DNA from 2 places in the Gordonia sp. SGD-V-85 genome. Region 1 is predicted to be linked to the other one. Evidence: riboswitches for the same ligand, from Rfam matches in the RefSeq annotation. Region 1 holds a riboswitch; the other holds the start of a gene.
What was found. A riboswitch is a leader RNA that binds a small molecule or an ion and turns the genes downstream of it on or off. The one in region 1 is predicted to bind cyclic di-AMP.

Region 2: it holds a riboswitch for cyclic di-AMP, as region 1 does, so the genes downstream of both, AS181_RS18855 (C40 family peptidase) here and AS181_RS11040 (transglycosylase family protein) in region 1, are expected to answer to the same signal.

Annotation. Positions count from the first base shown of each region.
Region 1 covers NZ_LNQO01000007.1:251,894-258,802, forward strand. The annotation lists gene AS181_RS11005 (MFS transporter) at 1-924, shown strand, start outside; gene AS181_RS11010 (DUF2771 family protein) at 921-1,433, shown strand; gene AS181_RS11015 (cold-shock protein) at 1,440-1,853, opposite strand; gene AS181_RS11020 (hypothetical protein) at 2,084-2,293, shown strand; gene AS181_RS11025 (flavin reductase family protein) at 2,299-2,844, shown strand; gene moaA (GTP 3',8-cyclase MoaA) at 2,858-3,946, shown strand; gene AS181_RS11035 (hypothetical protein) at 3,958-4,206, shown strand; cyclic di-AMP (ydaO/yuaA leader) riboswitch at 4,464-4,648, shown strand; gene AS181_RS11040 (transglycosylase family protein) at 4,655-5,275, shown strand; gene AS181_RS11045 (molybdenum cofactor biosynthesis protein MoaE) at 5,445-5,891, opposite strand; gene AS181_RS11050 (MogA/MoaB family molybdenum cofactor biosynthesis protein) at 5,888-6,379, opposite strand; gene moaC (cyclic pyranopterin monophosphate synthase MoaC) at 6,372-6,909, opposite strand, start outside.
Region 2 covers NZ_LNQO01000019.1:8,149-15,057, forward strand. The annotation lists gene AS181_RS18840 (glycosyltransferase family 4 protein) at 1-78, opposite strand, end outside; gene AS181_RS18845 (hypothetical protein) at 78-1,475, opposite strand; gene AS181_RS18850 (NlpC/P60 family protein) at 1,484-2,521, opposite strand; gene AS181_RS18855 (C40 family peptidase) at 2,752-3,438, opposite strand; cyclic di-AMP (ydaO/yuaA leader) riboswitch at 3,455-3,686, opposite strand; gene AS181_RS24670 (hypothetical protein) at 3,794-4,024, opposite strand; gene AS181_RS18860 (DEDD exonuclease domain-containing protein) at 4,270-6,102, shown strand; gene AS181_RS18865 (Lrp/AsnC family transcriptional regulator) at 6,129-6,407, shown strand; gene trpD (anthranilate phosphoribosyltransferase) at 6,454-6,909, opposite strand, start outside.

The DNA.
Region 1 (6,909 bases):
ATCCCGACGACCCTCACGTACCACGGCGAGCCCGCGCGGTCGGCTCCCGGCGACTCCGAGCAGCCGACGAGCGCTCGCGACGGCGCGAAGATGCTCGCGGCGAAGATGCGCCAGCCACTCGGACGCAAGGTCGTCGCCGGGTTGTGGGGCAACGGCACGATCCGCATCCTGACCGGCTTCCTGACGCTGTTCGTGGCGTTCTACGCCAAGGCCCAGCAGGGCGACGCCTCGGACTGGACCCAGCTGCTTCTCCTCGGCGCGGTCGGCGCCGCCGCCGGCGTCGGCAACATGATCGGCAACGGCGTCGGCACCCGCCTCGAGCTGAAGAACCCGCCGGACATCGTCGTCGGCGCGACCGCCGCCTGCTTCGTCGTCGCGGTCCTGGCCGCCATCTTCGGCAACATCGCCGCGGCTGCCGTGGCAGCCCTGGTCGCCTCCGGCACCAGCGCGATCGGGAAGGTATGCCTCGACTCGTCCATCCAGGACGACCTGCCCGACGAGTCCCGCGCCTCGGCGTTCGGCCGGTCGGAGACGGTGCTGCAGCTGTCGTGGGTCTTCGGCGCCTCGCTCGGGGTGCTGCTGCCGCCGACCCTGTGGATCGGGTTCACGGTCGTCTCGGTACTGCTCGGCCTCGGGCTGCTGCAGACGGTGATGACCACCCGCGGCAAGTCACTGGTCCCCGGTCTGGGCGGTCGACGCCCCGACCACGCCGCGCCCACCGTCGCCTTCCGCGCGGCAGAAGCCCGATCGGCCACCCGGACCGGTCCGGCGGACGCCGACACCCGACCGCACGCCGCGCGGCCCTCGACCGCCCGCATGCCCACCCGGACCCCGTCGACCGCCCCGTTCGAAACCCGGGGTGAGCGCCCGTACAGCCCCGGCGATCACCCGCCGCCCAACCAGACAGGACAACGTCGTCAGTGATCAGCAGTGGTGAGAAGAAGGCTCTGTCGATCATCGCGATCGTCGTCGTGCTGTTCGTCGCGGTGGTGGGGACGTCGGTGTTCCTGCTGACCCGCAACGCGGCGCACGACGATCAGCCCTACCTGCACGTCGCGGTCGGCGACGAATTGCACACCGTGGACCCGCGCTGGTGGTGCGATTTGATGCTGACCGCGTGCGATCCCGAGATCACCGCGCCGAACGAGACCGCGACGGTGCCGGTGCCGGTGGGTTCGACGATCATGCTGACGGTCTCGAGCGAGATCGCGCAGGGTCCGTGGAACCTCGCGGCGGTCTATCGGACTCCGCGCGGGATCGTCGAGGACGAGCAGCAGCAGGGTGCGGACGACACCTTCACCCTGACGCTCCGGTCGGAACCGGACCGGGTGCTGGTCGGGTTCACCGTGATCTCGGCGTCGGCGCGGCTAACCCCCGCCGACGACGTCCTGCCGCGCGGCGAGCTCGCGGTTCAGACCGCGCCCGCCGCGTAGTCGGCCCTAGGAGTCGAGCTCCCGCGCGACGGCACGCACGACTTCGGAGATCCGCTGTGCGGTCTTACGGTCGGGGTAACGCCCCTTGCGCAGGTCCGGCTGGACCTTGCCCTCGAGCAGGGTGATGAGGTCGGCGACCATCCCGTGCAGTTCGTCGGGGGTGTGCCGCTTCACGTCCTTGCGGGCGGCTTCGCGCACGTTCTTGGAGACGCTGGGTGCCGGTTCGAGCACCTTCACGCTCAACGCCTGCGGGCCGCGACGACCGGCGGCCATGCCGAACTCGACGCGCTGGCCCGGCTTGAGCGCCTCGACTCCGTCGGGCAACGCTGCCGAACGGACGTAGACGTCCTCACCGCTCTCCTGGGAGAGGAAGCCGAAGCCTTTGTCCGCGTCGTACCACTTCACCTTGCCGGTCGGCACTGTGCTCACCCTCATCTGTTCTAGATCTGTCGAAAAACGACCCGTCACGACAAAAGACGCCGTCACCCATCTCGCGGCCCGGACGGTGGAAGACCGTGCGAGCCCAGACGGATGCAAGGCGCCTGCTTCGGACCATCCTAGCCAACGCCCCACCGCGCGGTCACACCATTACCCGGCGGGCACGGATCGCGCGGCGTCGCACCGGCGCGCGTTGCACTACCGTGGCGGGTATGCAGAAGACATCCTCCCCGCGGTTGCTACAGGCTGCCGGGGTCGTGTTCATGATCGGAATTCTGGCGATCGTGGCGTTGTTCCTGACACCGTTGGTGACCGGCGGCGACACCGCGCCGACCGCCGTCTATCTGCTGACCATGTGCGCACCGCTGGGCTTCGTCCTGGGCCTGGTGTACGCACTCCGTGCCGGACGCCGAGCCAGGTGAGGACCGTGACCACAACCATCGACACCACCCCCGATCTCTCCCCCGTCTCCGACGGGCGGGCGCTGCGTGACGCGTACAGCTGTTTCCCGTCGGGCGTCGTGGCGGTGTGTTGCGAACAGCGTGACGGGGATTCGACCACGCTGATCGGAATGGCCGCGAGCTCGTTCACCACCGTGTCGCTCGACCCGCCGCTCGTCTCGGTCTGCGTCCAGAACACCTCGACGACCTGGCCGCGGATCCGTACCGCACCGGCCATCGGGGTCAGCGTGTTCGCCGGCGACCAGATCGAACTCTGCAAGCAGCTCGCCGGGTCGTCGGAGCACCGGTTCGACGGCATCACGCCGCTGAGCACCGATCGCGGGGCGGTCTTCGTGCCCGACGCGGCCGCCCACCTGTCGTGCACGATCCACAACGAGATCCAGGCCGGCGACCACACCGTCGTGTTGCTGGAGATCGAGACCTTGCGCGCCGATCCCGACATCGAGCCCCTGGTCTTCCACGCCAGCACCTTCCGCGCCCTGGAGGCGCGCACGGACCCGACCCGGAAGTGAGTCGCCCAGCACCATGAGCACGGTCGGCCTCGGACTGCCGCTGCCCCGCTCCCCGCGGGAAGCAGCGACCTCCGACGCGCCCACCGACGGGCCGTTGCTCGACACCTTCGGTCGGGTCGCGAAGGATCTCCGGGTCTCGGTCACCGACCGCTGCAATCTGCGGTGCTCGTACTGCATGCCGGCCGAGGGTCTCGACTGGATGCCCACCGACCAGGTGCTGTCCACCGACGAACTGATCCGGGTGCTCACCGTCGCAGTGCGCCACCTGGGAATCGAGCGCATCCGATTCACCGGCGGCGAACCACTGCTGCGCCGCGACCTCGAGGACGTCATCGCCGCCGTCGCGGGCCTCCCGCAGTCGCCCGAGATCGCGATGACGACGAACGGACTCGGACTGACCCGGCGGGTCGGCGGTCTGGTCGACGCCGGCCTCGGCCGTATCAACATCTCGCTGGACACCATCGACCCGGCCCGCTTCGCCGAGATCACGCGCCGGGACCGTCTGTCCGATGTGCTCGACGGCCTGGCGGCGGCCCGCCGCGCCGGGCTCGACCCGGTCAAGGTCAACGCCGTGGTACCCGACCGCAGCGACCTGCCCGGAGTCCCCGACCTGCTCGCCTACTGTCTCGAGCACGGTTACGAGCTGCGCATCATCGAACAGATGCCACTCGACGCCGACCATGCGTGGCAGCGAGCACAGATGGTGACCGCACAGGAGATCCTCGCGACCCTGCGGAAGCGGTTCACCCTGCTGCCCGACCCTGCGCCACGTGGGAGCGCGCCCGCCGCCACGTGGCTCGTCGACGGCCACCGCGGCGCGCACGGCCCGGCACGCGTCGGGGTGATCGCGTCGGTCACCCGGCCGTTCTGCGGGGACTGCGACCGCACCCGGCTCACCGCGGACGGATCACTGCGCAACTGCCTGTTCGCGACGTCGGAAACCGACGTGCGGCACGCGTTGCGCACCCTCCCCGACGACGAGATCGACGCCGCCCTCGCGCGCCTGTGGCGCGCGAACATGTGGGCGAAAGCGGCGGGCCACGAAGTGAACGCGGCGGGCTTCACCCAACCGGATCGGCCGATGTCGGCGATCGGCGGCTAGGCTCGCGTCCGATGCAGCTCACAGTTCGTTTCTTCGCGGCCGCGCGCGCCGCGGCCGGTGCCGAGGAGAAGGTGATCGACGTCGACCCGTCGACCCCGCTCGGCGCCCTCGAGGGCATCCTCGCCGCCGGAAACCCCTCCCTCGCCACGGTTCTCGAACGCTGCTCGTATCTGCGCGACGAGATCGCGTTCTCCGATCGGACGCGTGCGCTCGGCACGTGCACGACACTCGACGTCCTCCCCCCGTTTGCCGGTGGCTGACGCCACACCCGGCCTGTGACCTTAGTCACATCACGGCGCGGTAACAGGATGGGCACGGGACGGCCACTAACCCGTTGAACTGGGATGACGGCCGAAGTGGGTCGGAAGACCCGGATCCGGGCCGAAAATCGCTTGCGTCCAAGCAGGTGATTCAGTCCAACGAACGACGTACTGTTCGAAGCGTCCTCCTCGGAGGTCACGACACAGCAACCAAGACATAACGTCCCACCGGCCGCGCCGAGCCTCGTTCCGCCGGTGGGAACGACAAGCAATCTAGGAACGAGGACGGGGGACCCAACCTCATCCCCTGAGACCGGGCACCACACCAGGTGTCCTCGGGGTTAAGTCCCGGAAGTCGCGGCGACCACCACGACGACCCGGGACCGAGCACCTCTCGCTCGAACCCGACAGCTGACTTCGTAGGCGCGTGGAGAGAGGAAACACAGACATGTCCGGACGTCATCGCAAGCAGACGACCAGCACGGCCGCCAAGACCATCACCAAGGTCGCCCTCACCGGCGCGGTCCTCGGCGGCGGAGCAGCCCTCCTGGGCACCGGTACCGCCAATGCGGCCACCGACGCCGAGTGGAACCAGGTCGCGCAGTGCGAATCCGGTGGCAACTGGGCCATCGCGACCGGCAACGGCTACCACGGCGGCCTGCAGTTCTCCCCGAGCACCTGGACCGGCCACGGCGGCGGCGAGTTCGCCCCAACCGCCGATCAGGCCTCGCGCGAGGAGCAGATCGTCGTCGCCGAGCGTGTGCTCGGTTCGCAGGGCAAGGGTGCCTGGCCCACCTGTGGCACCGGCCTGTCGGGCTCGACCCCGCGCAGCGCGCCGACCGACACCCCGCGTGAGATCGCCCCGGTGCTCCCCGGCGGCAACGGCAGCGTCGACCTGGCGAAGACCACCGAGGACGTCGCCAACCAGGTCACCGACGCCCTCACCGAGGCCGGCGTCAGCCCCGAGATCAAGAACCTCTGGCAGGCGGCCAAGGACAGCGGCGTCACGCTGAACCAGGACCAGATCAAGCTGTTCAACGACAACAAGCACCTGCTGCCCAACCCCTGATCGCCGCTCGACGCCTGATCTGGGACCCAGACGAAGGGCCCCGCACGATGGACCATCCGTGCGGGGCCCTTTTCCATTGGTTTCGACAAGCTCAACCAGCGGGGGTCAGCTCAACCAGCGGGGGGTCAGCTCAACCAGCGGGGGTCAGCTCAACCAGCGGGGGGCGGGGTCAGGCCGAGTTGACCCATTCGTCGGTGCCGTCGTCGAAGAACTGGTGTTTCCAGACTGGCAGGCGGGCCTTGACCTCGTCGACGAGGCGCGAGCAGGTCTCGAACGCCGCCCGACGATGGTCGGCCGCCACCGCGACCACGAACGCGATGTCGCCGATGACGAGGTCGCCGACCCGGTGGGACACCGCGACCGCGCGCACCCCGTGGACCGCGGAGACCTCCGCGACGACCTCGGCCAGGACCTTCGTCGCCGTGGGATGCCCCGAGTAATGCAGCGCGGTCACGGTGCGGCCGCCGTCGTGGTCGCGGACCGCGCCCACGAACCCGACCACCGCACCGGCTTTACCTTCGGCGGCGTCGATGACCATCGCCTCGTGGTCGGCCAGCGTGATCGGCTCGTCGACGACCGCGGTGTGCACCACGTGCGAGCCGGCCTCTCGGGTCATCGGTGGTCGCCTCCGCGGATCTGATCGAGCGCGTGGTGGACGACGCCGGCGAGGACGCCGAGCCCGTCGCGGACCCCGCCGGTCGAACCGGGCAGGTTCACGACGAGGGTCGTCCCGGCGATTCCGGCGAGTCCGCGTGAGAGGACCGCGGTGGGCACCGTCGGCAGCCCGGCCGACCGGATGGCGTCGGCCAGACCCGGGATCTCGACGTCGAGGAGCGGGCGGGTCTGCTCCGGAGTCCGGTCCGTGGGCGTCAAACCCGTTCCGCCCGTGGTGATGACGAGGTCGACCTCGGCGTAGATCGCGGCGCGGAGGGCCTCGCCGACCGGCGGGCCGTCGGCGACGACGTCGCACTCGTCGACGGTGAAGCCCTGCTCGACCAGCCAGGCCTCGATGATCGGTCCGGACCGGTCTTCGTAGACACCGCTGCTGGCGCGGTTCGACGCGACGACGACGCGCGCCACGCGAGGAGTTCTCTGGTCAGTCATGAGCCGGGTCAGACGGTTCGCGGTACCAGTCGCCGGATTTGCCGCCGGTCTTGGCGAGCAGGCGGATGCCGTCCATCTGCGCCCGTCGGTCGACGGCCTTGACCATGTCGTGGAGTGTCAGCCCGGCGACTGCGACCGCTGTCAACGCCTCCATCTCCACACCCGTCTGGCCGGAGGTCGCCACGGTCGCGGTGACCTCGATCGTGTCGGCGCCGATCGCGAAGTCGACCTCCACCGACGACAACGCCAGCTGATGGCACAGCGGGATCAGCTCGTCGGTGCGTTTGGCCGCCATGATCCCGGCGATGCGCGCCGTGGCCAGCACATCTCCTTTGGGCAGCCGCGACTCGCTGAGGAGACCGATCACCTCGGCGGTGGTGTGGAACGTGCCGGCGGCGACGGCGCGACGCTTCGTCGTCGGCTTGGCGCCGACGTCGACCATGCGGGCCGTTCCGGACTCGTCCAGATGACTCAACCGGGAGCCGCCGGCCGGCCCGGTGTCCCGGGCGTCCGACCCACCTTCGTCAGTC
Region 2 (6,909 bases), on a different contig from region 1:
CACCAGATTCTGCAGGTAGGACTGGATCCCGCCCGGACGGGGCGGAAAGTCGTTGGTGAGCAACAACGTTCGAGACATCAACGGGCCTGCACTTCGAGCCACCGCTGCCATCCCGCGACCAGTTCCGCACGCGTCAGCCCGACACTCGAGGCGATCGCCGCGTCCTGCGCCGCGGGCAGGGCGGACGCCGCGACCCCCATGTACATCTTCTTCAGCCGCGCCTCGTCGAATCGATCGGCGACGTAGGCGGCCAGCGACCACGCACTCTGATAAGCCACCTGTGAAGTCTGACCGTCCATCGCGAAGTCGGTGTCGGCGGGTGGCCCGGTCGGAACTCGACCGGCACGCACGGACGCGATCAGGTCGGGTGCGGCATCCGCGATCCTCGTGTGAGTCCCTCTGCGCCCGACGTATTCGGCCACGCCCTCGGTGATCCAGAGCGGCGCGTCGAGCGCGGTGTGAACGCGGGCCGCGACATGGGTCAACTCGTGCCGGAGAACCACCGCGAGCGTCGGTGCGGCGAGTTCCCGGGCCGCCGGGGTCAGGATGATGCGCTGTCCGGTCGCGGTGCGCTGGACCAGGTCGAGGCTGCTGAACACGGTCGCGGCCGCCGCGGTCCCGGTCGCCGCTCGACCCTCGGGTACGAGGGCGGCGAACTCGTCGTCGGTCGCCGTGGCGACCACGACGGCGCGGCGATCCCAGTCGTCGCCCCAGAAGTCACTGACGGCATCCACCGCCCCGGGCAGCTCCCGCTGCAGCGTCGCCACCGTCGAAGACGTTCGGGGATACGAGGCGACCACCGACGTGCCGCCTGCGGTCGCGGTGTCGGCCACCTGGAGTCCGGGCAGCTCCCAGATCTGAGTGGGTGCGGGGTCTCCTCCCAGGGCCGTGGCGTCTCCGACGAGGCGCCAGGCCTCGCCGTAGCGGGCGACCACGAACTGGGTGCCGACGACCACCTCGTCCTCGTCGACTCCCGGGACCCCCTCACCGCCGAGCGCATAGCGCAACTCCACCGGAGCGACCCACGAGTCCGAACTCCCCCCGGCATCGAGGAGCTCCTGCAACTCACCGGGTACGAGCACCTCCGCCTCTTCGGTGGGCGCAAGCTGATAACCGAACCGTGCGAACCGCAGGGTGCCGCTGCGACCGTTCCGCGGCGTGAACCGGCTGGGCGCGAAACCCGCGGCGGCCGTGACGAATCTGTCCTTGAACGCCGGAGTGGCAGCGGTGTCGACGAGGGTGCCGATCGCCCGCACATCCCCGGAACGCACCGCTTCGGTGAGCGCGTCGAGCAACCGCGTCACGCCCGCCGCACGATCACGCGCGTAGACGTTGACCGCGGGGCTCGACGACACGGGCGCTGCGGACGAGCCGGGCCCGTCGGGCACGTCGACCGTGCCGCACGCGGTGGCAACTGCGATGACCAGAACGACCACGGCCGAGACGAGGCCGGCGCGCCCGCGCGGTGAGGTCACCGGTGGGACTAGAACCGGCGGGCAGAGTTGTACGGTCCGGCCTCGTCGAGCGGCTCGACCTTGACCGGAACGCCGAAGGTCGAGGCGTGGATGACATAGCCGTCACCGACGTACATACCGACGTGATGGGCATCGGGATAGTAGATGACCAGGTCACCGGGCTTGAGATCGTTCTTCTCGACCGGCTGACCGCCGGCCATCTGCGCCTGGCTCGATCGCGGGATGGTCTTGCCGGCCTGCCGGAACGCCCACACCATGAGTCCCGAGCAGTCGAACGAATTCGGTCCGGTGGCGCCCCACACGTAGGGGTCACCGATCCGGGTGAGGGCGGCGTGGGTGGCGATCAGTCCGGCGGCGGTGCCCTTGGGCACCAGTCGCGGATCGAAGTCGAAGGTCGGACCGCGCAGAGCCGCCAACTGCTTGCCGGTCATCGACTTGTAGATCGACCGGATCTGGATCGCCTGGAGCTGCAGGTCGGCTTGCTTCGTCTGGAGGTCACCACGGACCCGTTCGGCGCGGGAGACCGCCTCGGAGGCGGCCACCGCCGTGCGCTCGGCATCCTTCTTCGCGACAGCGGTCCTGGCCCGTACCTTCTTGATCGCGGTCAGGTCCACCGACGCCTGACGCGAGATCATGTCGAGACCCGACATCTGGTCCAGGAGCGCCTGCGGGGAGTCGCTGACCATCACGGCGTACAGTCCGCTGACCCGCGCGCCCTGATAGCTGGCGCGGACGATCGCGTCGACTCGGTTCTGGTGCACGGCGAGCTGGGCGCGGCTGGTGTCCAGCGTCTGCTGCGCCTCGGCCGCGGCTTTCTTGGCCGCCGCCACGATGCCGCGCTGCTTGTCGTACTCGATCTTGGCGTTGTGCATCGCCTCGGTGGTCTTCTCCGCGTCGATGCCCAGTTGCTTGTAGCGGTCGAGCAGCTGATCGGCCGAGCGCGCGGGCACCGCACGGGCGTCCCCGACGCCGCCGGCGACGGTCGGTGCCAGAACGGCGAACGCCGACAGGACACAGAGCGCCACCATCAGCGGACCCGAACGCATCCTCGGCCGCATCGCGCGACCACGCCCCTCCCCGATCAGCACGGTCTACTCACTCCCTCGTGTGTGCTCGTCGATCCCTGAGCATCCCGGGCCCCTGCACCCGTACCCCGCGTCCCGTCGACCACCCTAGGCGGCCGACCGGCCCCCGGGACTGGTTCGGGCGGATCGCAATCCACGCGATCCGCCCGTCCAGAGACCTTCGTGCTCAGTCTGTTCGTGTTCAGTTGTCGTCAGTACCGACGGATGCCCGTCAGGGTCCACTCCTTGACGGCGTCGCGCTTGACCGGCGTGCCGTAGTTGGACGAGTGGACGAACTGACCGTTGCCGACGTAGATGCCGGCGTGGCCGCCACCGTTGAAGATCATGACGTCGCCGGGCTTGGCCTCGGAGTACGACACCGCGCGTCCGCCGCCGAGCTGGCCGTAGCTGTCGCGCGGGATGTTCTTGCCGGCCTGCTTGTAGGACCAGTAGATGAGGCCCGAGCAGTCGAATGCGTTGGGGCCGGCGGAGCCGTAGGAGTACGGCGCACCGATCTTGCTCTCGGCGGCCTTTACCGCCTTCTGACCGGCGGTCAGCTGCGGCTGGCCCAGGGGCGCGCCGCCACCCTGCGGGCGGAACTGCTGCGGGATCTGCTCCGGCGCGATACCCGGCACGGTGAACTGCCCCAGGTTGGGGATCTCGACCGTGGCGGCGGGCGACTTCTTCACCGGCGTGGCCTCAGGCGCGGGCTTGGCCTCCGGGGCCTTCGCGCCGGGCAGGGCCGGGATCTCGAAAGTGCCCAGCGGGGTGTGGACCGGGGCGGCGAGAGCAGGGCCGGCGGCTGCGGCGAGCGAACCGAGTGTGATCGATCCAGCGATCACCGCCTTCTTGGCGACCGTGCTGCCACGATTGGGCTGTTCCAAACGATGTTTGGCCACGAAGCGAGTTCTCCTTCAGATCTTCCTCTACCGCCGACCGAGTTAGCTGTCGGGTTCGGGCCGGAAGAGTGGCCCTACACGTTTTCGCGCATGAGGTATCCACTGGACACTCATGCATGGCAACGCGATTCACCCCGATTCGGATCGGTTTCGACCGAGTCGCATCAGTGGTGATGCGCTCCGACGAGCCCGTCCGAAGGTTGTGGTTCCCCGGTTCGCCCGCGAGGGCGATTGAGCGGTGACTACTGCGGACCACTTCTGTTGAAGCGGGACGCTCCGCAAAGGTCTCAGAAAGGTTACGAAATCGGATGCGCTCTGTCCACTAAGCGACAGACAGCCAAACCTCGGCCGCTTCTCAGCCTGCCCTGAGGACGGTCACAGAAGCGCGTCGATCCGGCGCCTGAACTGCGGTTTTGGCTGATCTTGCAGATCGTGCAGCGCCGCTGGTCACCATTGCAGCAGCCTGCAGAACGTCGATGGCGAGGTCCAGTTCGGCATCCGCGTCCGAGGTGGCCGCCGTTACCGAAACTCCACCTTCGTGCGGCATATCGTCCCAGCTCGGGCCACCAAACAGCACTGTCATCATGCACCCGTCGCAAGCGACGGGACGAGCCGGGCAGCGCGCACAATCGACGTACATAATGTGATCTCCATCTCATCTGGCGAGGGTGGGCCGCGTCGGCCCCGTTACGGGTCGTTGTGACCGTGAGAAGACCGCATTTCTCACGTCCAGGTGGAGACTAGGGGCGCCCACCGACAAGTCCGTCGAACAGCGATCGACACAGCAGTCACACGGGTCACACGACACGATGTCGGAGCGTCGCGGTCGCGATGTCGGTGGATCGAACTAGTGTTCGCCGGGTGACGCAGACCAGCGTGGACGGCTCGCCCGCGGGGCAGCTCACCTTCGCCGACCTGGAGGCCGCCGACCAGGGGGCCACGGGTGAGACGTCGAACGAGTTCAGCGACCGGTCGCTCTTCGAGACGACCCTCGTCGTCGTCGACCTCGAGACCACCGGGTCCGACCCGGTCCGCGACCGGATCACCGAGATCGGCGCGGTCAAGATCCGCGGCGGCGAGGTGGTCGGCGAGTTCGCCACGCTGGTCGACCCCGGCCGGCCGATCCCCCCGCAGATCGTGACCCTCACCGGCATCACCACCGCGATGCTGACCGACGCCCCCCGGATCGAGTCGGTGCTGCCGTCGTTCTTCGAGTTCGCCCGCGGCTCGATCCTGGTGGCCCACAACGCTCGTTTCGACATGGGTTTCCTTCGGCAGAACGCGATCCGGCTCCACCTGCCGTGGACGTTCAGCCTCAGCCTGTGCACGGTGACCATGGCCCGGCGCATCCTCAGCCGTGACGAGGCGCCGACGGTCAAGCTCAGCGCGCTCGCCGACCTGTTCGACGTCTCCGTGCGGCCCACCCACCGGGCGCTCGACGATGCGCGCGCCACGGTGGAGGTCTTCCACCGGCTCCTCGAGCGCGTCGGCAATCAGGGCATCGCGACCGTCGGCGACCTGACGTCGTATCTCCCGAAGACCAACCCGCGCCTGCGCGCCAAACGCGCACTCGCCGACCATGTCCCGGCCCGGCCCGGGGTGTACCTGTTCCGCGGCCCGTCGAACGAGGTCCTCTACGTGGGCACCGCGGTGGACCTCCGCCGCCGGGTCCGGTCGTACTTCAGTGGCAACGACCCGCGCCGCCGCATCGCGGAGATGGTGCTCCTCGCCCAGCGGGTCGACGTCGTGGAGTGTTCCCACGCCCTGGAGGCCGCCGTCCGCGAACTCCGGCTCCTCGGCGCGCACGCACCGGCGTACAACCGACGATCGACCCAGCCGCACAAGGGTTGGTGGGTGACCCTGACCGAGGAACGCTTCCCCCGGCTCAAGGTCAGCCGAACACCCACCGACGAGTCGATCGGCCCGGTGGGCAACCGCAACAACGCGGCGACCGTCGCCGACGTGATCTCGGCGGCCGCCGGTCTGCGCACGTGCACGACACTGCTCGGCGCGACGGGCTACCACTGGTGTCCCGAGGCCGATGGGAGGCGGCGGCCGGGGTCCTGCCGGGCGGCCACGGCGCAGCCGCAGACGGTGCCGGACTACTCTCCCCGGGTCACCGCGGCTCGCCGGCTCATGCGGGGTGAGGCCGACGAACTCCTCGACGGCCTCACCGCGCGTCTCGCCGACCTCGCCAAGGCGCACATGTTCGAGACCGCGGCGCGGCATCGGGACCGTCTCGCGCTCACGATCGACGCCCTCGCCCGCTGCCAGCGACTGGCCGCGCTGTGCGCGATCGCCGAGATCGTGGTCGCCCGGCCCGACGGTGAACGCGGCTGGCAGTTCGCGGTCATCCGGTACGGACGGCTCGCCGCCGCCGGGCGCGCTCGACGCGGAGTCTCGCCCATGCCCGTCGTCGACGCGCTCGTCGCGGCCGCGGAGACCGTGTTACCGGGCCCCGGTCCGCTGCGGGGCGCGCCGGCCGAGGAGGTCGGCCTCGTGTACCGCTGGATGACCGAACCGGGCGCGCGCATCGTGTCGACGAGTGAGCCGGTCGCCCTGCCCGCCGGCTCCGCCGAACGCCGGCTCGGCTGGTCGCAGTCGGCGCACGACGCACGTGCGGCCAGACCCGTCGCCGACTCTCGCACACGGCAGGCGAGCTGAGGGCCACGCACCACTAGGCTGGCGACATGATCACCGCCATCGTGCTCATCCAGGCCGACATCCACCGGATCCCGGAGACCGCCCAGGCCGTCGCCGACATCCCCGGGGTCGAAGAGGTGTACTCCTGTGCGGGCGACGTCGATCTGATCGCGAAGATCCGGGTCCGTGACCACGAACAGATCGCGACGGTCGTCACCGGCCAGATCAACCGGCTACCCGGGGTTCTCAAGAGCGCGACACACATCGCGTTCCGCAGCTACTCCAGCTCCGACGTCGAGGGCGGTTTCTCCATCGGCGAGAACTGACCCGCCGAACACTGAGCCCCACAAGGATTTCGGGGCAGCGTGACCGTCAGGCGGGCGCGGCGAGCCGGCCGCTGAGCTCGGCCCACCGCTGCAGCAGGTCGGCGGCGGCACCGTTGTCGATCGCATCGGCCGCCCGCTCCTTCGCGGCGCCGAGGGCATCGGTCAGTTCCGCCGAGCTCATCGGGGCCTCCTGCTCGAACGCGACGATGGCGCCGGCCGAGTTCAGCAGCACCGCGTCCCGGACCGGGCCCGTGGTCCCGGCCAGCAACTCGCGGGCGATCGCGGCGTTGACCGTCGCGTCTCCCCCCTGCAGGGCGGAGAGTTCCACGCGCGCGATCCCCAGATCCGTCGGGTCGACGGTGAGTTCGTTCACCTGCCCGGCGACAACCTGCCACACCGTCGACGTGGTGGTGGTCGTCAGTTCGTCGAGACCGTCGTCGCCGCGGACCACCAGCGCGGAGCCGCCGCGCTCGGCGAAGGCCCGCGCCAGAACCGGCGCGAG